4 regions of the Rhizobium sp. A37_96 genome follow, and region 4 is predicted to be linked to each of the others. Evidence: predicted binding sites of a transcription regulator. Region 4 holds the regulator's gene; each other region holds the start of a gene.
The links. The regulator LexA, encoded in region 4, represses DNA repair genes until DNA is damaged. The targets are predictions, from matches to a motif close to TGTTCNNNNTGTGTTCNG.
Positions count from the first base shown of each region.

Region 1 (5,179 bases), on a different contig from region 4:
CGCTCTCCTCCTGCTCTTCGCCGTCTGATATCAGCGGCGTCATAGATCACGGTTCGCGGGCAGCGAGCCGTGATTCTTTGTATTTGCAGACCACCTGGAGGTGAGCATGTTTGTGACCCCGGCATATGCTGACGAAGCACCGCCGGCCGCCGGCGAGGTGCATACGGAAACGGGTGCGCCGAGTGAAGGCCATCACGCCGGCGTTTTTCCGCCGTTTGACCATACGACGTATCCGTCACAGCTGCTTTGGCTGGTGATCACCTTCGTCATCTTCTACGTGGCCATGCAGAAGATCGTCATTCCGCGCGTTGGCAATATCCTTGAAAGCCGGCATGACCGGATCGCCCAGGATATCGAGGAAGCTTCGCGTCTGAAGACCGAAGCCGACGCTGCCGTCGCGACCTATGAAAGCGAGCTGGCCGCAGCCCGCGCCAAGGCAAATTCGATCGGCGCTTCTGCCCGCGATGCCGCCAAGGCAAAGGCCGAGGAAGATCGCAAGGCGATCGAGGCAAGCCTTTCCGAGAAGCTCAAGGCTGCGGAAACCCGCATTGCCGAGATCAAGGAAAAGGCTTTTGGCGATGTTGGTGCGATTGCGGAAGAAACTGCTTCTGCCGTCGTGGAACAGCTGGTCGGCAATGTCGCCGGCAAGGCTGATGTCGCTTCGGCCGTTGCCGCAGCATCCGCGAAGCGGGAGGGCTAAGTTATGACTTTTGGTCTTGACGAAACTTTCTTTGCATTTGTCGCTCTCATCATCTTCATCGGTCTCATCGTCTACCTGAAGGTTCCGGGCATGATGGCGAAGTCGCTCGACGACCGCGCCGACCAGATCCGTAACGAGCTGGCGGAAGCCAAGCGCCTGCGCGAAGAGGCCCAGCACCTGCTGGCCGAATATCAGCGCAAGCGTAAGGAAGCTGAAGCCGACGCAGCGAACATCGTTGCCGCAGCCGAGCGCGAAGCCGAAATGCTGACGACCGAAGCCCGGAAGAAGACCGAGGAATTCGTCGCCAACCGCACGGCTTTGTCCGAGCAGAAGATCAAGCAGGCTGAAGCCGATGCGATGAAGGCGGTTCGCTCCGCAGCCGTCGACCTGGCGATCGCCGCCGCTGAATCGGTTCTCGCGAAGAAGGCTGATGGCCGCGTTCAAAGCGAACTCTTCAACGATGCCGTCAAGGACGTGAAGACGCGCCTGAACTAAGCGCGCGGAAGATCGAAATTCGAAAGAGCCCTGCTTGCGCGGGGCTTTTTTGTTTTTCATCCTGCTTCCCGCAGGTTGACCATGGTTTGCGGCAGATAGCGAAGCCATGGGATCGAGGGGGGGGGCGCAGATGAAGTCATCGAGGGACGACGAGCCGTTTCGTCAGGGCGATCTTGTCGTGAGGCCGGTGCGTCCTTGGACGCCGGGCGTGCATGCGCTGCTGGCCGCCTTGCCGCTGTATGGTTTCACCGCCGCTCCGCAACCGAACGGCTTCGACGAGGTCTGGGAAAAGGTTGCCTATCTGCCCGGCGCCACGGGCGATCTCGGCGATAATGGCGAGATGCGCTCCGAGCGGATCCTGCGATCGGCCGCGTCGCTATTGCACCGGTATCATCATAGCTCCGCTCTGGTGCTGCGGGATCTTGCCGCCACCCATGCATGGCAATTGCCGCCGCGCCTGCCGTCCGAGATCGTTTGTCATGGCGATTTCGCGCCCTACAATGTCGTCGTCAACGATGGTGAAGTAACGGGGATCATCGATTTCGAGACAGCTCATCCCGGCCCGCGGATTTGGGATCTGGCCTACGCCCTCTATCGCTGGGCTCCGTTGTCGCCAAACGTGGCAGTGGAGGGATTGGATAGGCTTGACGGGCAGATCCGGCGCGCGCGAGCCTTTGTCGATGCCTATGAATTGCCCGTTGCCGAGCGCCATGCCCTGCCGGACGTCATCATCGAGCGGCTTGAGGCGCTATTGACCTTCATGGAGCGGGAAGCCGCGCGCGGCGTCGAACGCTACCACCGCAATCTGCGGGACGGACACGACCAGATTTACCGCAGCGATATCGCCTATGTGACGGAGCGGTCAGGCGTAATTGCCGCAGGCTTGACCGGGTGACCTCTCAGACGGCTTCCTTGCGCAAGGGGCGGAAGCTCATGCGGTGCAGAGGGCAGGGCCCATGCTGTTCGATGCCGGCGCGGTGCTGAGCCGTGCCATAGCCAGCATGGGCCGCAAAGCCGTAGACCGGAAAGACGACGCCGGCCCGCGCCATCATCCGGTCGCGCGTCACCTTGGCGACGATCGACGCGGCTGCGATGGAGAAGGAGCGTGCATCGCCCTTGACGACGGCTTTTCCGGGGCAGGCCAGCCCCGCGGGCACATCGAGCCCATCGGTGAGCACATAGCTTGCCGGCATTGCCAGCCCGCAAATGGCGCGTCGCATGGCATCCAGGCTTGCCTTGCGGATGTCGGTGGTGTCGATGCGGGCCGCGCTCGACGAGGCGATGGAGACTGTCGCCGTCGCAAGGATTTCCGCGAACAGCTGCTCGCGTCTGGTGGCGCTCAGCTGCTTGGAATCGTTCAGGCCGTTCGGGATGTGCTCAGGGTCGAGAATGACGGCGGCCGCTACGACCGGGCCCGCGAGCGGCCCCCTGCCGGCTTCATCCGCTCCGGCAACCGGCCAGTGGCCGGCGCGGCGGGCGATCAGTTCCAGCTCGAAGGTCGGCACGAGAGGCGCGTCCTCGAATAGCATTGGAGAATCGGGTGATGTGCTGCGTGACATGCGGCGAAGCTGGCACACCACCCGATCTCCTGCAAGCCCCCGGTGGATCAGGGCGGCGAACCTGGGGGGCTTTCTTCCGGCGGGCACAGGGAAAGCCCGCGAGGAAAGGTCAGAGCAACGATAGCTGCACGCCGCTGCCATCCGGCGGCACGAAGAGGTCGTCACTCAAGGCGATATTGCGGCGAGTCAGCTCGAGACGGCGCGTCGCCATCTCGAAACGGCGGCTGATCTGCCAGGCATAGGGGCCGGCGCCCTTCATCCGCTTGCCGAACTCGGCATCGTAATCCTTGCCGCCGCGCATCGAGCGGATCAGCGACATGACGTGGCGATAGCGGTCCGGATAGTGCTGCAGCAGCCAGTCGCGAAACAGCGGGCTCACCTCCAGCGGCAGCCGCAGGATGACATAACTTGCCTCCAGGGCACCGGCCGCCTTGCCGGCATCGAGAATGCGCTCGATCTCGTGATCGTTGAGGGCAGGGATGATCGGCGCCACCATGATCGCGGTGCGGATGCCGGCCTCGCTGAGGGCCTGGATCGCCTCCAGCCGCCGTGACGGCGTTGCAGCCCGGGGCTCCATGGCGCGCGCGAGCTTGCGGTCGAGCGTCGTGACCGACAGCGCCACCCGCACCAGGTTCCTGGCGGCCATCTCCTTGAGGATGTCGATATCGCGCATGATCAGCGCCGATTTGGTGACGATGGCGACCGGATGGTTGGCCTTGTTCAGCACTTCGAGGATCTGGCGCATGATCCGCCATTCCTTCTCGATCGGCTGATAAGGGTCCGTGTTGGTGCCGATGGCGATGACGCGGGGTTTGTAGCCGGGCTTCGCCAGCTCGCGTTGCAGAAGCTTTGCCGCATCCGGCTTGGCGAACAGCTTCGATTCGAAATCCAGCCCCGCAGACAGGCCCATATAGGCATGCGTCGGCCGTGCGAAGCAATAGATGCAGCCATGCTCGCAGCCGCGATAGGGGTTGATGGAACGGTCGAAGGGGATATCGGGGGATTCGTTGCGGGTGATCGCGGTGCGCGGCTTTTCCACCTGCACCTCGGTCTTGAATGGCGGCAGCTCCTCCCAGCTCTGCCAGCCGTCGTCGAAGGCCTCGCGCTGCTGCGGCTCGAACCGACCGCTGGGGTTCAATCCTGCGCCGCGCCCGCGCCGACGCTCGGCATCGACCCTGAGGCCGGTATCGGCAATCATGGCGTTGGCAACGTCTGCCGTATTGGCAGGCGCGAATGCGGCCTGCCCTGCAAGGGACTGCTCGTTCATCGGTAGCTCCAGGGCGGTTCGTGCCATCGCATGCCGCGTCTAAGATGATTAAATTCCTATCCGACAAACGAGAACATTGCAAGAACAAAAACTGGAATTGCACAGATCCCGCACCACTTCTCCGCCAATTTACGGAGTCCATGGTGGCGTTTTTCGCCCTTGAATAAGCCTTTGCTCAAACAGAGAAACCCAGGGCCTATGCGCTGGCAATAAATTGTGCGCCGCTCTATAAATGGGCAATGTTGACAGTAATCATCGAATGCCAGGATCAGGAACCCGAGCTGGCGCAGACATTGGCGGCATTGGTGGCAGGCGCGATCGAGGGGCTTGTCTGCGATGTCGTCGTGCTCGATCACGGCTCGCGGGATGGCACATCGCGGGTGGCCGATGCTGCCGGCTGCCGGTTCTATTCGCAGTGGGACATCAAGGATATCTTGCGCTCGGCACGCGGCGAATGGTTGCTGCTGGTCGAGCCCGGCGCCCGGCCGCAAGCCGGCTGGATCGACGAGATCGCCGAATATGTCTCGCTGAACAAGGCCCCGGCGCGCTTTACCGCATCGCGCGGCTATCGGCGGCCATTCCTGAAGCGCATCGGCCGCAGCACACCGCCCCTGGAGCTGGGATTGCTGCTGTCCAAGCCGCAGGCGATCGCCACGGCCAGAACCGGCATGCGATTGGCCGAGTTCGCAAAAGGCCAGAAGGGTCGAAGGCTGGCAAGCGAGCTCATCCCTTCCTGGGTGGCGCGAGCGGCCCGATAGAGCGTCAATCGCCCCAGATTCCATTTGTAAACTGGCGAATAGCTGTCATAATTTTAATGTGGCGGCACCTTTCGCGTGTCGCGTTGGGCGGCCGACCATGAAGATGCCGGTATGCGGCGGAACTGGTCAGCGGAACTCTCCTTTTCCGCCGAGATTTCGGCGAAAGGAGGTGCGTTATGAAACGCACGATACTCTACCGCCTGATGGCAACGGCCTTGGTTGCCAGTGCAATTCTCTATCCCGGCGTTGCTGCCTCCCAAGCGGCAGTGGCCTGTGCCAAACGCGTCGATATCGTCGCGTTTCTCGACCATCTTTCCGAAAAATTGTCGGCTGTCGGCAAGCTCGACCCCAACACGATCGTTGAGATCTATGCTGCCGAAAGCGGCAACTGGACAATGAT
Region 1 is NZ_JBNWDS010000002.1:699,328-704,506, forward strand. Features, by position in the region: gene ACQZ6J_RS09825 (F0F1 ATP synthase subunit C) at 1-28, shown strand, start outside; gene ACQZ6J_RS09830 (F0F1 ATP synthase subunit B) at 107-700, shown strand; gene ACQZ6J_RS09835 (F0F1 ATP synthase subunit B) at 704-1,195, shown strand; gene ACQZ6J_RS09840 (phosphotransferase enzyme family protein) at 1,326-2,090, shown strand; gene ACQZ6J_RS09845 (ribonuclease HII) at 2,095-2,754, opposite strand; gene ACQZ6J_RS09850 (PA0069 family radical SAM protein) at 2,864-4,021, opposite strand; gene ACQZ6J_RS09855 (glycosyl transferase) at 4,261-4,779, shown strand; gene ACQZ6J_RS09860 (hypothetical protein) at 4,956-5,179, shown strand, end outside.
Region 1: ACQZ6J_RS09850 (PA0069 family radical SAM protein) is a predicted target of LexA. The motif match lies at 4,091-4,108, and genes of this name have one in related genera.

Region 2 (5,179 bases), on a different contig from region 4:
CGCCACATGCCGCGCATGCGCGCACCGACATCGACACGCACCTCTCGCGCCCGGACGGCGGCGGCGCTCTCGGCCCGGGCCTGCGGCCAGCCGCAGACCTCGAAAAACTGCAGCAATGTCGCCGGGATGAAGCGCGTGCGTGAGGCGAAGACATGCTTGTCGCCCTGTGCATGCTGGCCGTGAATGAAGAATCGTTGCGGAGTGACGAGGTCGAGATTGTCCTTCGCCCGGGTCATGGCGACATAAAGCAGCCGCCGCTCCTCTTCGATCTCGGCGGATGATCCAACGGCGAGATCGGCGGGAATGCAGCCGTCGACGGCGTTGAGAATGAAGACCTTCGTCCATTCCTGTCCCTTGGCGGAATGGATGGTCGAAAGAATCAGATAGTCCTCGTCGAGCAAAGGCACGCCGGCCTGGTCACTGGTCGCGTCGGGCGGATCGAGCGTCAGTTCGGTGAGGAAGCGCTCGCGCGAGCCGTAGCCTGCGGCAATCTGTTCGAGCTGGACGAGATCGGCCTGGCGTGTCGCGGCGTCCTCATGAGCCCGCTCCAGATGCGGCTCGTACCATTGGCGAACCAGGCCGATTTCCGCCGGCCAGCCGGCCTTGCCGCTTTTGACCTCCTGCATCGTCTCCACGAAAGCGGTCCAGTCGTCTCCGGTGCGGGGCGGTGGTGGAAGCTCCGCGAGGGCCGCGATGGGGCTTGCCTCTTCGCCGATCTGGTCGAGGACGCGTTGCGCCGTGGAGGGGCCGACGCCCGGCAGAAGCTGCATCAGGCGAAAGCCCGCCACGCGGTCGCGCGGGTTCTGGGCGAAACGCAGCGCCGCCAGCATGTCCTTGACATGAGCGCTGTCGAGAAACTTCAGGCCGCCGAATTTCACGAAGGGAATGTTGCGCCGCGTGAGCTCCACTTCCAGCGGGCCGCTATGGCTCGAGGTGCGGAACAGCACGGCCTGCTGCTTGAGCCTTGTTCCGCCCTCGCGGTTTTCCAGCAGCTGGTCGGCGATGTAGCGCGCCTGATCGGCCTCGTCGCGCACCGTCACCAGGCGCGGCCGCTCCGCGCTTTGCCGCTCCGTGCGCAGGTTCTTGGTGAAGCGCTCCGAGGCGAGATCGATCACGGCATTGGCGGCGGCGAGGATCGGTTGCGTCGAGCGATAGTTTCGGTCGAGCGTGACGATATCGGCCGACGGCGTAAAAGCCTTGGGAAAATCGAGAATGTTGCGCACGGTGGCGGCACGGAAGGAGTAGATCGACTGCGCATCGTCGCCGACGACGGTCAATCCCCGGCCATCCGGCTTCAGCGCCAGCAGAATCGATGATTGCAGCCGGTTGGTGTCCTGATATTCGTCGACCAGGACATGATCGAAGCGGCTGCCGATATCCTCGGCGATCAGCGGCTCCTGCAGCATATGCGCCCAGTAGAGCAGCAGGTCGTCATAATCGAGCACGTTCTGCGCTTGCTTCGCCTCGACATAACAGGCGAAGAGATCGCGCAACTGCTGCTCCCACATGGCGCACCAGGGGAAGAAGTCGCGCAGCACGCCGTCGAGCGGCGCTTCCGCGTTGACGGAGCGGGAATAGATGGCAAGGCATGTCGCCTTGGTCGGGAAGCGGTTCTCCGTCTTCGAAAAGCCGAGATCGTGGCGCGCGAGGTTCATCAGGTCGGCGCTGTCTTCCCGGTCGTGGATCGTGAAGGCCGGATCGATGCCGATCTGTTCTGCATAGTCCCGCAGCAGGCGCGCGCCGATGCCGTGAAACGTGCCGCTCCAGGCCAGCGCATCGGCGGTGATGCCGGCATTCGCACCCAGCACCTCACGGCAGATCCGTTCCACGCGGCGGCCCATTTCGGCGGCAGCGCGGCGCGAGAATGTCATCAGCAGGATGCGGCGCGGATCGGCACCCTTGACGATCAGGTGCGCCACGCGATGGGCAAGCGTATTCGTCTTGCCGGAGCCGGCCCCGGCGATGACGAGCAGCGGCCCGGCGACATGACCGTCGCCCGTGGTCGTGCCGTGCTCTACCGCCAGCCGCTGCTCCGGGTTCAGCTTTTCCAGATAGGCGGCAGTCATCAATTCTCCTGACCGGACGGGAATTCGGGGCGCGACAGGCAACGAATCGCAAGCGCGAAACCTATCGCGCGTTCTATGGATGTTCCGAATCGCCAAAGCCTGTCAAGATCGGTGGAATTGCACGCAGATGTGAGCTTCGGCGCAAGAAACTTCTTGGGATTTGCCTGAATACCGCTCGAAAAGAACTTTCTTCGTGCTTATGTATGGCTATGGCGTGGCATTTTGAGTTTTTGGAGTGTCGCAGTGCGTAGAGTGAAGGTTTCAGAAAATGAACGACACGATCGCCACTGGCCTGCGTCTGCCTAGCGGACTGGTGGCTCTCCCCGGCGGGCGTCTTGCGCTTGTCGAAATGGATGCTAGCCGCCGCTCCCTGAAGCTTTTCGACACGAGCGGCGCCAACAAGGAAGTGTGCCGGATCGGCGGCAGTCCGACCGGTATAGCGATCGACGGCGATGGCTGCTTCTGGGTGGCGGATGGCCCGGAGGATTCTCTTGTGAGGCTTTCGCCGCAAGGGCGGGTTCTCCAGGTGATAGAAGGAGGCGCGGACGGTCCGTTTCTCCATCCGAATGCCCTGGCCTTCGGGCCTGACGGCCTGCTCTACATGACCGATTCCGGCATCCGCCTTGCCGATCTCCTCGAAGGCGGTCACATCCATCCCGATTTCTTCAAGGCCGCTTACAATGGCTGCGTCTATCAGATCGATCCGGCGGAGGGCCGGGTCATTCGCGTGCTGGCCGCCGGCCTGCTTCTTGCCGGCGGCATCGCCTTCGGGCCGGACGGGCTGCTCTATTACAGCGAGACATTGACCGGGAAAATCTATCGTCAGATCGTCGGCGGCCGCCAGGAGATGTTCGCGCAATCGATGACGTCGCCCGCCGTGAACATGCTGCGCGGGCCGGCCGGCCTCGCCTTCGATCGCAGCGGCATGCTGTATTGCGCCATGTATGGGCTGGGCGAGATCTGTCTGATCGATAGCGAGGGCAGGATGACGGGCCACATCCGCACGGACGGCACGCGGCCGGGCAATATTGCCTTTACCGTCGATGGCAAGCACTTGCTCGTCAGCGAGCAGGAAAAGGGTGTGGTGGAGAAGATAACGGCGCCACGTCCCGGGCTGCCGCTGCATATGCCGAACATTTCCTAAAGCGCCGCGCGATCTTTCCGATTCGCCTCTTGCGCTTTGGTTTTCCGCTGTTTCGCATGTCGTCGCCGCAAAACTGCTGCACATTTTTACGCGACACACGTCAGCTCGGCCTGGCGGACGCGCCCGGTCTCCGGGCGCGTCCTTTTCAAATATCTGCCGCTTATTCGGCTGCGGGGATCTGCTTGTTGTCCTTGCCGGACGTGCCGTCCGCCTGCTTGCTATCGTTGGCAACCGGCTTGGCATGACGGCGGCGCCAGTCGCCGAGGAAGAGCAGGATCGGCGCTGCGATGAAGATCGACGAGGCGCCGGCGACAAGGATGCCGAACACCATCGGGATCGCGAAGCTGGAGACGGCGCTGCCGCCCCAGATCGCCATCGGTAGCAGCGCCAGGAAGGCCGTGGCGTTGGTATAGAGGCTTCGCGCCAGGGTCTCGTTGATCGACTTGTCGATGATGTCGCGCAGCGGCATCGACTTGTAGAGCCGCATGTTTTCACGCATGCGGTCGTAGACCACGACCTTGTCGTTCACCGAATATCCCACAAGCGTCAGGATCGCGGCGATGGCCGTCAGGTTGAAATCGAGGCCGGTGATCGCGAAGAAGCCGATCGCCTTGGTGACGTCGAGGACCAGCGTCACGATGGCGCCGACCGCGAACGGCCATTCGAAACGGAACCAGATGTAGAACAGCATGGCCAGGCTGGCGATCACGACAGACAGGATGCCGGCCCAGGCAAGCTCGCCCGAAACCTTCGGACCGATGACGTCGGTGCCTTCGATGGTCGCGGTCGGGTCGATCTTGACGATTTCCGCCTTGAGCTTGGTCACAGCGGCCGTCTGCGCCTCTTCGCCGCCGTCCTGGCGCTGGGCGCGGACAAGGATGCTGTTGTTGTCGCCGAAGGACTGCAGTGCGATTTCGCCGAGGCCGAGCGTGTTCAGGCCCTCGCGGAACGTCGCCAGATCGGCTGCGTCCTTGGTCTTGACCGACATCTGGATGCCGCCGCGGAAATCGACGCCGTAGTTGAGGCCCGGATGGATGAACAGGACCACCGAGGCGATCGACAGGATCGCCGAGACGGTGACGCCAAAGAAGCGGGCCTTCATGAACTGGATATGCTTGTCATAGGGGCTGAAGGGGATCAGCGGCCTGATGTTGATCACCTTCAGCTTGCTGCGACGGGTGATGGCGATCATCACGACGCGCACGAAGGCGACGGAGGTGAACATCGAGATGATGAGGCCGAGACCCATGGTCACGGCAAAGCCGCGAACCGGGCCGGAGCCGAAGTAGAACAGGATGGCGGCCGCGATCAGGGCCGTCATGTTGCCGTCGATGATCGTCGAATAAGCCTTCTTGAAGCCGTTATCGATGGCGGCGAAGGCGCCGCGGCCCTTGCGGGTTTCTTCGCGGATGCGCTCGTTGATGAGAACGTTGGCATCGACCGCAAGGCCGATACCGAGGACGACACCGGCGATGCCGGGCAGCGTCAGCGTGGCGCCGACCAGCGTCAGGGCCGAGAAGGTCAGGATGGTGTGGATGAGCAGCGCAACATTCGCGAGAATGCCCCAGGCGCCGTAGAGCACGAAGATGAAGGCGGCAACCAGGACGAAGCCGAGCAGGCCGCTATAGATGCCCTTCTGGATCGCGTCGCTGCCGAGGTCGGCGCCGACGGTGCGCTCTTCGATGACGGTCAGCTTGGCAGGCAGCGCGCCGGCGCGCAGCAGGGCTGCAAGCGTCGTGGCGCTGTCGGCGGTGAAGTTGCCGGAAATCTGGCCCGAACCGCCGGTGATCGGCTCGCGGATATTCGGTGCGCTCAGCACCTTGTCGTCGAGCACGATGGCGAAGGGCTTGCCGACATTTTCGCGGGTGATTTCCGCAAAGCGGTTGGCGCCGGCGCTGTCGAAACGGAAGGTGACGAGCGGCTCATGCGTGTTCGGATCGAAGCTGACGCGGGCGTCGGTCAGGCGGTC
Region 2 is NZ_JBNWDS010000002.1:481,880-487,058, forward strand. Features, by position in the region: gene ACQZ6J_RS08805 (ATP-dependent helicase) at 1-2,066, opposite strand, end outside; gene ACQZ6J_RS08810 (SMP-30/gluconolactonase/LRE family protein) at 2,335-3,210, shown strand; gene secD (protein translocase subunit SecD) at 3,371-5,179, opposite strand, start outside.
Region 2: ACQZ6J_RS08805 (ATP-dependent helicase) is a predicted target of LexA. The motif match lies at 2,136-2,153, and genes of this name have one in related genera.

Region 3 (5,179 bases), on a different contig from region 4:
TGCGGTGTCATTGCCATCATAGAGGATCGGTCTCAGAAGATCCCAAGCCGATGGTCGAGGGGTCTCCATTTCGGCTTTCTCCGCGATCAAGGCCTTCTGTAAGAGTTCTTTCGCCTCCTCCGAAAGGCTGCGTCCGGTTTGCCTTGCCCGTCTTGCGATATCCTGCTTCATGGGCTCGGAAATATCGCGAATCAAAAGATCACCCATCCGCGCCTCCATTTGATATCAAAGATATCATAGGCGCCCGCAGCTGATCTTTCAATGGCGGCCGGTCACAGAGCCTTGGACTTGGCGGCCTTGGTGAACTTCTTGATCACCATCTCGCGCTTGAGACGGGAGATGTGGTCGATAAACAGCACGCCGTTCAGGTGATCGATCTCGTGCTGTACGCAGGTCGCCAACAAACCCTCAGCCTCGGTGAGCAATTCCTTGCCGTTGCGGTCCAGATGCTTAACGGTGACGCGCGCAGGGCGCTCCACTTCGGCATAGTAATCCGGAATGGAAAGACAGCCTTCCTCATAGACCGAACGCTCGTCCGACGACGCGACGATCTCCGGATTGATGAAAACCAGCGGCGTCTTCTCTTCGCCTTCGCGCGCGACGTCGATAACAAGCATGCGGCGGGGAACGCCGATCTGGATCGCCGCGAGGCCGATGCCCGGCGCGTCGTACATGGTTTCCAGCATGTCGTCGGCGAGGCGCTGAATTTCGGTATCGATCTGCTCGATGGGCTTGGAAGCCTGGCGGAGCAGCGGATCGGGCAAAATGATAAGTGGCTTGATCGTCATGACGTTTCCCATAACGCATCTTGTTGTGCGATGGAATCGCCAAGAGGCCGTGAAGCGGTGTTTTTTCAACGGCCGCCGTCAAAGCCAGAGCAAATGGTCCGGAAATTCTGTTCACGTTTTGATCTGGATATTCACAACAATTTTGCTATGGTGCCGATCTAGAACTTCACCAGCGCGCCAGGTTTCATGTCCTTCATCCTCTTCGGCCAAGCCATTTCCACGGTCCAGATCCTGACCGGCCTCGTCATCCTGCTTGTTATCGCGGTGCTCGTCCTTTTCATCCGCAGCAGGGCGCGCGCGGAGGACGACATGCTCGACGCCGAGCATACCATGGCCGCGCTTCTTCGATCGCAGGCGGAGATGCAGGGCCGGCTCGCCGCCATGGCCGAAGTGTTCGGCTCGCGGCAGGCCGAGCTCAACCAGGCGATCGGCCAGCGTCTGGACGGCATGTCGCAACGGGTGACGGCGACGATCGGCGAGCAGACGCGCTCGACGCATGAAAACCTGCGCCGGCTGCAGGAGAGGCTTGCCGTCATCGATGCGGCGCAGACCAATATCCAGTCGCTGGCGAAGGATGTCGTCGGGCTGCAGGCCATCCTTTCCAACAAGCAGACGCGCGGCGCCTTCGGCCAGGCACGCATGGAGACCATCGTCGCCGATGGACTGCCGATGGGCGCCTATGCCTTCCAGCCGACGCTTTCGAACGGCTCGCGGCCGGACTGCACCATTCGCATGCCGAACGGCTCGCCGCCGCTGGTTATCGATGCCAAGTTTCCGCTGGAAGCGTGGAACGCCATTCGCGGCGCCGCCAGCCCGGAACATGGCAAGATCGCAGCCCAACAGTTCCGCCGGGATCTGGAACTGCATATTCGCGACATCTCGGAGAAATATCTCATCCCGAGCGAAACGCAGGACACGGCCTTTCTCTTCGTGCCCTCCGAATCCATCTTCGCCGAGATTCACGAGAACTTCGAGGCGATCGTGCAGAAGGCGCAGCGCGCCCGCATCGTCATCGTCTCGCCTTCGCTGCTGATGCTGTCGATCCAGGTGATCCAGGCAGTGCTGAAGGATCAGCGCATGCGCGAGCAGGCGCATGTCATCCAAAGCGAAGTCGCGCATCTGATGGACGATCTTTCCCGGCTGGATGAGCGGGTGCGCAAGCTCCAGGGCCATTTTGCCATGGCGCAGAAGGATGTCGACATGATCGTCACCTCGGCCGACAAGCTGGCAAGGCGGGGCGAGAGGATCGAGGCGCTGGAGTTCGAGGCCGCGAAAGAGCCTGCGAAGACGCGTGCCGAAGAGAAACCAAAGCCGGTCGATAACCGCACGAGCCAACTCAAGCTGAGGGTGGTTGACGAAGACTGATCGCTTCGGCAGTGTCGCGCCCAATCGATGCATGATCCCAAAAGACATAGAGCAGCCTTCGGGCAGGATCACGCAGGATCAACGCCCAGGGCAGGATATCGCATGATCACTATTTTCGGCTCCATTAACATGGATCTCATCGCCACAACGGATCGCTTGCCGAAGCCGGGAGAAACCGTCGCCGGCAACGGCTTTTCCACCGCCGCGGGCGGCAAGGGCGCCAATCAGGCGCTGGCCGCGCGCCGCGCCGGCGCAACGGTCCGCCTCAGCGGCGCCGTCGGCAATGACGGCTTTGCCGAGCCCGCGCTTGCCCTGCTCGATGCAGCCGGCACCGATCTTTCCGCCGTCAGGCGCGTCTCCGAGCCGACCGGCACGGCCCTCATCCTGGTGGGTGGCGACGGCGAGAACATGATTGCCGTCGTTCCCGGCGCCAACGGCACGAATACGAGCGACGACGCCACCGCCGCCGTTGCCGCGCTGAACCCGGGCGATACGCTGATGCTGCAGTTCGAAATCCCGGTCGCCGCCGTCGAAACGGCACTGAATGCCGCAAAGGCGAAGGGCGTGCGCACGGTGCTCAATCTCGCGCCGCTGATCCCGGAGGCCGCTCGCCTCGGCCGGCTTGCCGAGATCGTCATCGCCAACGAGACCGAATTCGAAAGACTGGCCGGCCAGGACAACATGTCGGCATCCGAGCGAGAGGCCGCCCTCGTCCGCCTGCACGGAGAGACCGGCCAGACGCTGATCGTGACGCTCGGCGGCGACGGCGTCATCGCCATCCGCGACGGCGAGCTTTCGCGCGCCGAGGGTCTCGTCATCGAGCCGGTCGATACGGTCGGCGCCGGCGATACGTTCTGCGGCTACTTCGCCGCAAGTCTCGATCAGGGCCTGGATTTTCACGCCAGCCTGCGCCGGGCCACCGTGGCGGGTTCGCTCGCCTGCCTGAAGCCGGGTGCTCAACCGTCCATTCCGGTTGCGAGCGAAGTCGCCGAGAAGCTTTAAAGATAAAATTTCGTAAGCATTGCGAAGCGCAATTAATTAAATTTTTGCGCTTCCGTATCATTCTCCTCTGGCCTGACGTGCACGGCCTTTCGGCTCCGGCAGGAATTTTCACGGCGGCCCCATGACAGGGCCATCCTGTGCCGACTTTGCATCCGGATAATGTCTATCCGACGCATCGCATTTTCGAGGAAATGATGTTCATCTTTCGTATGAAGTCGCTTGCGGCCAAGCTGATCTTGGTCACCGGGCTGGCGATCGCGCTCGTCTTGCTGGTTTCCAACTTTTTGCTGATTTCACAGACCCGCGACCGTGTCGAAGCGCTGACAATGGATCAGGCCAATACCGAGGCCAAATCCATTTCAAACGAGATCGCCGCCAATCTCGGCGAAATGGCCAGTGCTGCCCGTTCCATGGCTGCCATCATCGGTCGCGGTCACGAAGGGCATACCTTCGATCGCAAGGGTATCATCAACATCCTCAAGGCGAACGTAGAACAGAACGCCTTTGCCTTCGGCAGCTGGTTCTGCGAGCAGCTCGGCGCGCTGGACGGCAAGACGACGGAACTTGCCAACAACAAGGATGAAGGCGTCAACGACAAGGGTGCCTTTTCACCCTACTGGTCCAAGACGAAGGACGGCGGCATCCAGTTCTCGACCTTCGACAACGACTATACGGCCGCCTGGTGGAAGCTTGCCGCCGACAGCGGCAAGGGCGCGATCACGCCGCCCTACCTGGCACAGGGCACCGACGTTCCGACGACCATGAGCTCGATCGCCTATCCGGTCATGTCCGGCGGCAAGATGATCGGTGTTGCAGGCGTCGATATCTCTCTCAACTCGCTCTACACGAAGCTCCAGAAGCTGCATCCATTCGGCTCGGGCCGCGTGCTGCTGGTCTCCCAGGACAACAAGTGGCTGGTCGCCCCGACCGCCGACCTGCTGATGAAGGATTATAACGGCGCGGGCACCGACGTCATCAAGGCGGCGCTGAGTTCCTCCTCCGCAAGCATCCTCAAGAACCTTTCCGAAAACGGCGGCGAAGAATTCGACCGCGTCGTCTACCCCTTCGCCGTTCCCGGCCTCAACGCGACCTGGGTCGTCCTCATCGACGTTCCTCACAGCGCGATCGCCGCACCGGTGCAGGATCAGACCTACACGATGATCATCGCCGGCATCCTCGTGCTGGGCGCCGTCATGCTCGCTCTTTACGTCGCCGTGCGCGGCTTCGTGCAGAAGCCGCTCGCCGGCCTTATCGCGAGCGTCAACCGCCTGAGCGCAGGCAATTATGCCGAGCCGGTCGCCGGTCAGGCGCGTGCCGACGAAGTGGGTTCGGTCGCCAAGGCGCTCGAAGGCTTCCGCTTCGCGCTCGCCGACACCAAGCGTCTGGAAGGCGAAGCCAATGATCAGCGTCTGGCTGCCGAGGGCGAACGCCGCCGCTCGGAAACCGAGCGCAACGAGAGTGTCACGCTGCAACGTCATATCGTCAGCATTCTCGGCCATAGCCTCGCCGAGCTCTCGAAGGGCAACCTCAACCACCGGATAGCCGACGACTTCCCGGGCGAGTACGCCCAGCTCAAGCAGGACTTCAATGCCGCGCTTGCCAGCCTCGAGGAGACCGTCCACACCGTCAATGTCAGCGTCGGCAACATCGGCAGCGGCACCGGCGAAATCAGCACCAGCGCGTCGGACCTCGCCCGCCGCACAGAGCAGCAGGCGGCAAGCCTCGAAGAGACTGCGGCAGCCCTCAACGAGCTTACCGCGCAGGTCAATTCCAGCGCCGAGAATGCCCGCACGGCGGCAAGCAGCGTCAATGCCGCATCCGAGGATGCCGAGCATTCCGGCGAGATCGTCCAGAGGGCCATTGCTTCCATGCATGGCATCGAGCAATCGTCGCAGGAAGTTTCGCGCATCATCAGCGTTATCGACGAGATCGCCTTCCAGACCAACCTGCTTGCATTGAACGCCGGCGTCGAAGCCGCCCGTGCCGGTGAAGCTGGCAAGGGCTTTGCGGTCGTCGCGCAGGAA
Region 3 is NZ_JBNWDS010000002.1:334,460-339,638, reverse strand. Features, by position in the region: gene ACQZ6J_RS08095 (FitA-like ribbon-helix-helix domain-containing protein) at 1-207, opposite strand, end outside; gene def (peptide deformylase) at 273-788, opposite strand; gene ACQZ6J_RS08085 (DNA recombination protein RmuC) at 975-2,153, shown strand; gene ACQZ6J_RS08080 (ribokinase) at 2,256-3,155, shown strand; gene ACQZ6J_RS08075 (methyl-accepting chemotaxis protein) at 3,350-5,179, shown strand, end outside.
Region 3: ACQZ6J_RS08085 (DNA recombination protein RmuC) is a predicted target of LexA. The motif match lies at 897-914, and genes of this name have one in related genera.

Region 4 (5,179 bases):
GATTAAGCACCGAGGAGCAGAACGCGGTCCGCAAGGCAATGGAAGACGCGCTTGACCAGACGATGCAGGGAAGCTTCGCCTGCCAGAAAGGCGCATGGTGCGTGGCGATGCTCGAAGACGGCGCCATGCTCGTCACCATAGAAAACGCGGCCTATTTGCCGCCGGCTTGCGATACGGCAAACATCGTCGTGACACCGATCCGCTTGCGGCTGGATCATTGCCGCTCCGGGGCGATGCTGATAACCGGCGCGACATTGCGGCAAACCGGATCCATCGAAATGGCATTCACAGGCGACAAACCCGTCGTTTCCGTGGCGTTCGAGAACCCGCAACGACCATGGACGCGGCATCGAACCTACGATTGGCGCACCGACAAATTCGGCGCGCCGATCCAGCCGGCGTCACCGCTCAGTGATAGCGCCGAATGAGGCCGACGAGCTTACCTTGCACCTTGACGCGGTCCGGCCCGAAAATGCGGGTTTCATAGGCCGGGTTGGCGGCTTCCAGTGCGATGGACGCACCCTTGCGGCGGAAGCGCTTCAGCGTCGCTTCCTCGTCGTCGACGAGAGCAACCACGATGTCGCCGGGGCTGGCTGTCGTCGAATTGCGAATGATGACGGTGTCGCCGTCGAAAATACCGGCGTCGATCATCGAATCCCCCCTGACTTCAAGCGCGTAGTGCTCGCCTGAGCCGAGCATATCGGCGGGAACGGTAATATCATGGGTATTGTTCTGGATGGCGGAAATCGGAACACCGGCGGCGATGCGCCCCATGACTGGAACCGATGCCGAACCGTTGTGATCGTCATTGGCGATCTTTGCCGGGGCGGGCGGTGCGACCGGCTGAGGCTTGCCGAGGCTGCCTTCGATGATACTGGGCGAGAAGCCGCGTCGCGGCTGCAGGCTCGGATTATAGGCCTCCGGCAGCTTTATCACCTCCAGCGCTCTCGCCCGATTCGGCAGCCGGCGGATGAAGCCTCGCTCCTCCAGTGCCGTAATCAGACGGTGAATACCGGACTTGGATGCCAGATCCAGCGCATCCTTCATCTCGTCGAAAGATGGCGGAACGCCGGATTCCTTCATGCGTTCGTGAATGAAGAGAAGCAGTTCCTGCTGCTTGCGCGTCAACATCGTCTTGGAACCCCAGAATCAAGAAAAAGTCGTGAAACAAATCCAGAACGGACACTATATGTTCCATATGTGTTCCGCAAGTACTTAAATTTCGGTAAAGCCTTGTTCGGACGATTAAATAATTACCACTGTCGAATGAACCGACTGAAAGCGCCAATGGATTGTTTCAGTTTTAATGTATTGATAAATATTGATAATTTTGAATTTGCGCCGTTTAGGACACTTTCGCTTGACCAAGGTGTCTCCCGCGTCGACGAACGGGATATTACGCCGGGTAAGCCAGCTACAGAATAGAATCAGCAATCACGTTTGCGAGATTGCGTTCCATCGGTGTCGCCCTATCTCCCGGTCTCTTGCTTCCATCTTGAATTCGATGATGGATGGGCGCAAATCTGCTCCCGTAGGGAAAAGGAGAAAGCATGGCGCCGTTGCCGCATCCGCTGGATCATCTCGTGCTGCCGACCGTCAACATCGCTCTGGCGCGCGAACGTCTCGGCAAGCTCGGTTTTACGGTCGCTCCGGACGCACGCCATCCTTTCGGCACGGAGAATGCCTGCGTCTTCCTGGCCGACAAGACCTATCTCGAACCTTTGGGCGTGGCGTCGCAGGAGCAGTGCGAGACGAGCGTCGCCGACGGGAATGTCTTCGTTGCGCGCGATCAGGCCTATCGTTTCCGAGTCGGCGAAGATGGCTTTTCCGCCATGGTCTTCGGCACGGACGATGCCGTTGCGGATGACGCGCGCTTCAAGGCGGGCGCGATCTCCGCCGGGCGGATGCTGGATTTCTCCCGGCCCATGAAGATGCCGGACGGAACCGAAACGACGGCCGGCTTTCGCCTCGCCTTCGCGGCCGATCTGCGCGCGCCGGATTTTCTGGCTTTCTGCTGCCAGCGCATCAATCCGTTGCCGGCGGACCGCAGCGTGCTCGAGCGTCATGAAAACGGTGTGAGCGGCATCGCGCGGGTGGCGCTTTCCGCATCGAAACCGGAGGCGTATCGCGCCTTTTTCGAGGAGGTCGTCGGCGGCCCGCGAATTTCGGAGCATTCCTTCGGCTTGACGATCGAAACCGCCAATGCCGAGCTCGAGATCCTGACGCCGGAAGGAATGGAAGCATTCTACGATTTGCCTGTTCGCGCTAGCGATCCTGGGCTCAGGGCGCGCGCAATCCTTTTCAAAACGCGCGATCTTTCCGTGACATCGTCGCATTTCGCTGCTAACGGCGTCACCTACACGCGTAAGAACAATCGTCTATTGGCGAGGCTGGCGCCCGGGCAGGGCGCACTGTTCGCCTTCGAGGAGATAGCATGAGCACGAATTCCGAAGTGACCGTCGGCGAGGGTGCCTCCAAGGTCCTCTTTTCCAACACCGCCAAGCTGTCGCTGATCGCCGGCCCCTGCCAGATGGAAAGCCGCGACCACGCTTTCATGATCGCCGGCGTCCTGAAGGAGCTTTGCGGCAAGCTCGGCATCGGCCTTGTGTACAAATCCTCCTTCGACAAGGCCAACCGCACGTCGCTGTCCGGCAAGCGTGGCATCGGCCTGGAAACGGCGCTGGAAGTCTTTGCCGACCTCAAGAAGGAATACGGCTTTCCGGTTTTGACCGACATTCATACCGAAGAGCAGTGCGCCATCGTTTCCAAGACGGTCGATATCCTGCAGATCCCGGCCTTCCTGTCGCGCCAGACCGACCTGCTGGTCGCCGCCGCCAAGACCGGCCGCGTCGTCAACGTCAAGAAGGGGCAGTTCCTTGCGCCCTGGGACATGAAGAACGTCCTTGCCAAGCTCAATGACAGCGGCAATCCGAACATTCTCCTGTGCGAGCGCGGCGCCTCCTTCGGCTACAACACCCTGGTCTCCGACATGCGTTCGCTGCCGATCATGGCGGCCATGGGCGCGCCGGTCATTTTCGATGCGACGCATTCCGTGCAGCAGCCGGGCGGACAGGGCGGTTCCTCCGGTGGCGATCGCCGATTCGTCGAGACGCTGGCGCGCGCTGCCGTCGCCGTTGGCGTTGCCGGTGTTTTTGTCGAGACCCACGAAGACCCCGACAATGCGCCGTCGGATGGCCCGAACATGGTCTATCTGAAGGACATGCCGCGCCTTCTGGAGAAGCTTCTGGCCTTCGACGCTATCGCCAAGGGCTGATAAATATCAGGCATTCAACAGGCTGACATGAATTTGCGCTACGCGGCCTGCTGGAGTGCCCTACCTCGGGGGCGTGGATCGCCATTGTAATTTCCACGCCTTCGATTAAGACGATTTAAATCGATTTATAAACCAGCGAGCAGGAAGCTATCATGACCGCAATCACCGACATTATCGCCCGCGAGATTCTCGACAGCCGTGGCAATCCGACTGTCGAAGTCGATGTCTACCTCGAAGACGGCAGCATGGGCCGCGCGGCGGTTCCGTCGGGCGCGTCGACCGGCGCGCATGAAGCCGTCGAGCTTCGCGATGGCGGCAAGCGCTACCATGGCAAGGGCGTCGAGAAGGCTGTCGAAGCCGTCAACTCGGAAATCTTCGATGCGATCGGCGGCATGGACGCCGAAAACCAGATCCAGCTCGACAACATCATGATCGAGCTGGACGGCACGCCGAACAAGTCGCGCCTCGGTGCCAACGCCATCCTCGGCGTCTCGCTTGCCGTCGCCAAGGCCGCTGCCCAGAGCGCCAACCTGCCGCTCTACCGCTATGTCGGCGGCGCTCATGCCCGCCTCCTGCCGGTCCCGATGATGAACATCATCAACGGCGGCGCCCATGCCGACAACCCGATCGACTTCCAGGAATTCATGATCCTGCCGATCGGCGCAGATTCGATCCGCGAAGCCGTCCGCATGGGTTCTGAAGTCTTCCACGTCCTCAAGAAGGAACTGGCTTCGCAGGGCCACAACACCAACGTCGGCGACGAGGGTGGCTTTGCACCAGGCCTCTCCAGCGCCCCGGCCGCTCTCGACTTCATCATGAAGTCGATCGAAAAGGCTGGCTACAAGCCGGGCGAAGAAATCGCTCTCGGCCTTGATTGCGCTTCCACCGAATTCTTCAAGGACGGTAAGTACGTGCTGGAAGGCGAAGGCCGCACGCTCGAATCCGGCGCAATGGCTGAATACCTCGCCGAACTCGCCGCCAAGTACCCGATCGTTTCGATCGAGGACGGCATGGCCGAAGACGATTGGGAAGGCTGGAAGATACTGACCGATCTGATCGGCAAGAAGACCCAGCTTGTCGGCGACGACTTGTTCGTCACCAACTCCGCTCGTCTGCGCGACGGTATCCGCATGGGCGTTGCCAACTCGATCCTCGTCAAGGTCAACCAGATCGGCTCGCTGACGGAAACGCTGGATGCGGTGGAAACCGCGCACAAGGCGAACTACACGGCCGTCATGTCGCACCGCTCGGGCGAAACGGAAGATTCCACGATCGCCGATCTCGCCGTTGCCACCAACTGCGGCCAGATCAAGACCGGCTCGCTGTCGCGCTCCGACCGTCTTGCCAAGTACAACCAGCTCATCCGCATCGAGGAAGCGCTTGGCCCGCAGGCAAAATATGCCGGCCGCTCCATCCTGCGCGCCTGATGCCTGATCCGTGGGATCCCATTGGATCTGCGGACATATTCGTCGCTGAAATCGAACCGCGCCTCAGGGCGCGGTTTTTTGTTGGGCCGCGCAGTTAGAGTCAACGGACGGTTAATCTCTGCCGGTTAAGTTGGTCCTAGGTGTTTGATTTGACGCGATCTTCTTCGAAGCGACATTGGCTTTGGGGCGAGGTTGCCTAAGCCAGGGCGTTTCGAGCGAGTATGTGGACAAAGTATCATAAGAAGAGAAGGTTCGGCCGTCTCGTTCTTCCCGCCATTACCATCGCTTTTGTGAGTTACTTCGGCTATCATTGCATTCATGGCGACTACGGCCTGAAGGCGACCGAGGTTTTCGAACAGCGCCGCATCGACCGTAGCAAGGAGCTGGCCGATCTCGTGGCAAAGCGCGAGCACCTTGAAAAGGAGGTCGCTTTGCTGAGCGATGGTTCTTTGGACAAGGATATGCTCGACCAATATGC
Region 4 is NZ_JBNWDS010000013.1:177,837-183,015, reverse strand. Features, by position in the region: gene ACQZ6J_RS26270 (ComEC/Rec2 family competence protein) at 1-428, shown strand, start outside; gene lexA (transcriptional repressor LexA) at 409-1,131, opposite strand; gene ACQZ6J_RS26260 (VOC family protein) at 1,551-2,438, shown strand; gene kdsA (3-deoxy-8-phosphooctulonate synthase) at 2,435-3,274, shown strand; gene eno (phosphopyruvate hydratase) at 3,427-4,701, shown strand; gene ACQZ6J_RS26245 (FtsB family cell division protein) at 4,923-5,179, shown strand, end outside.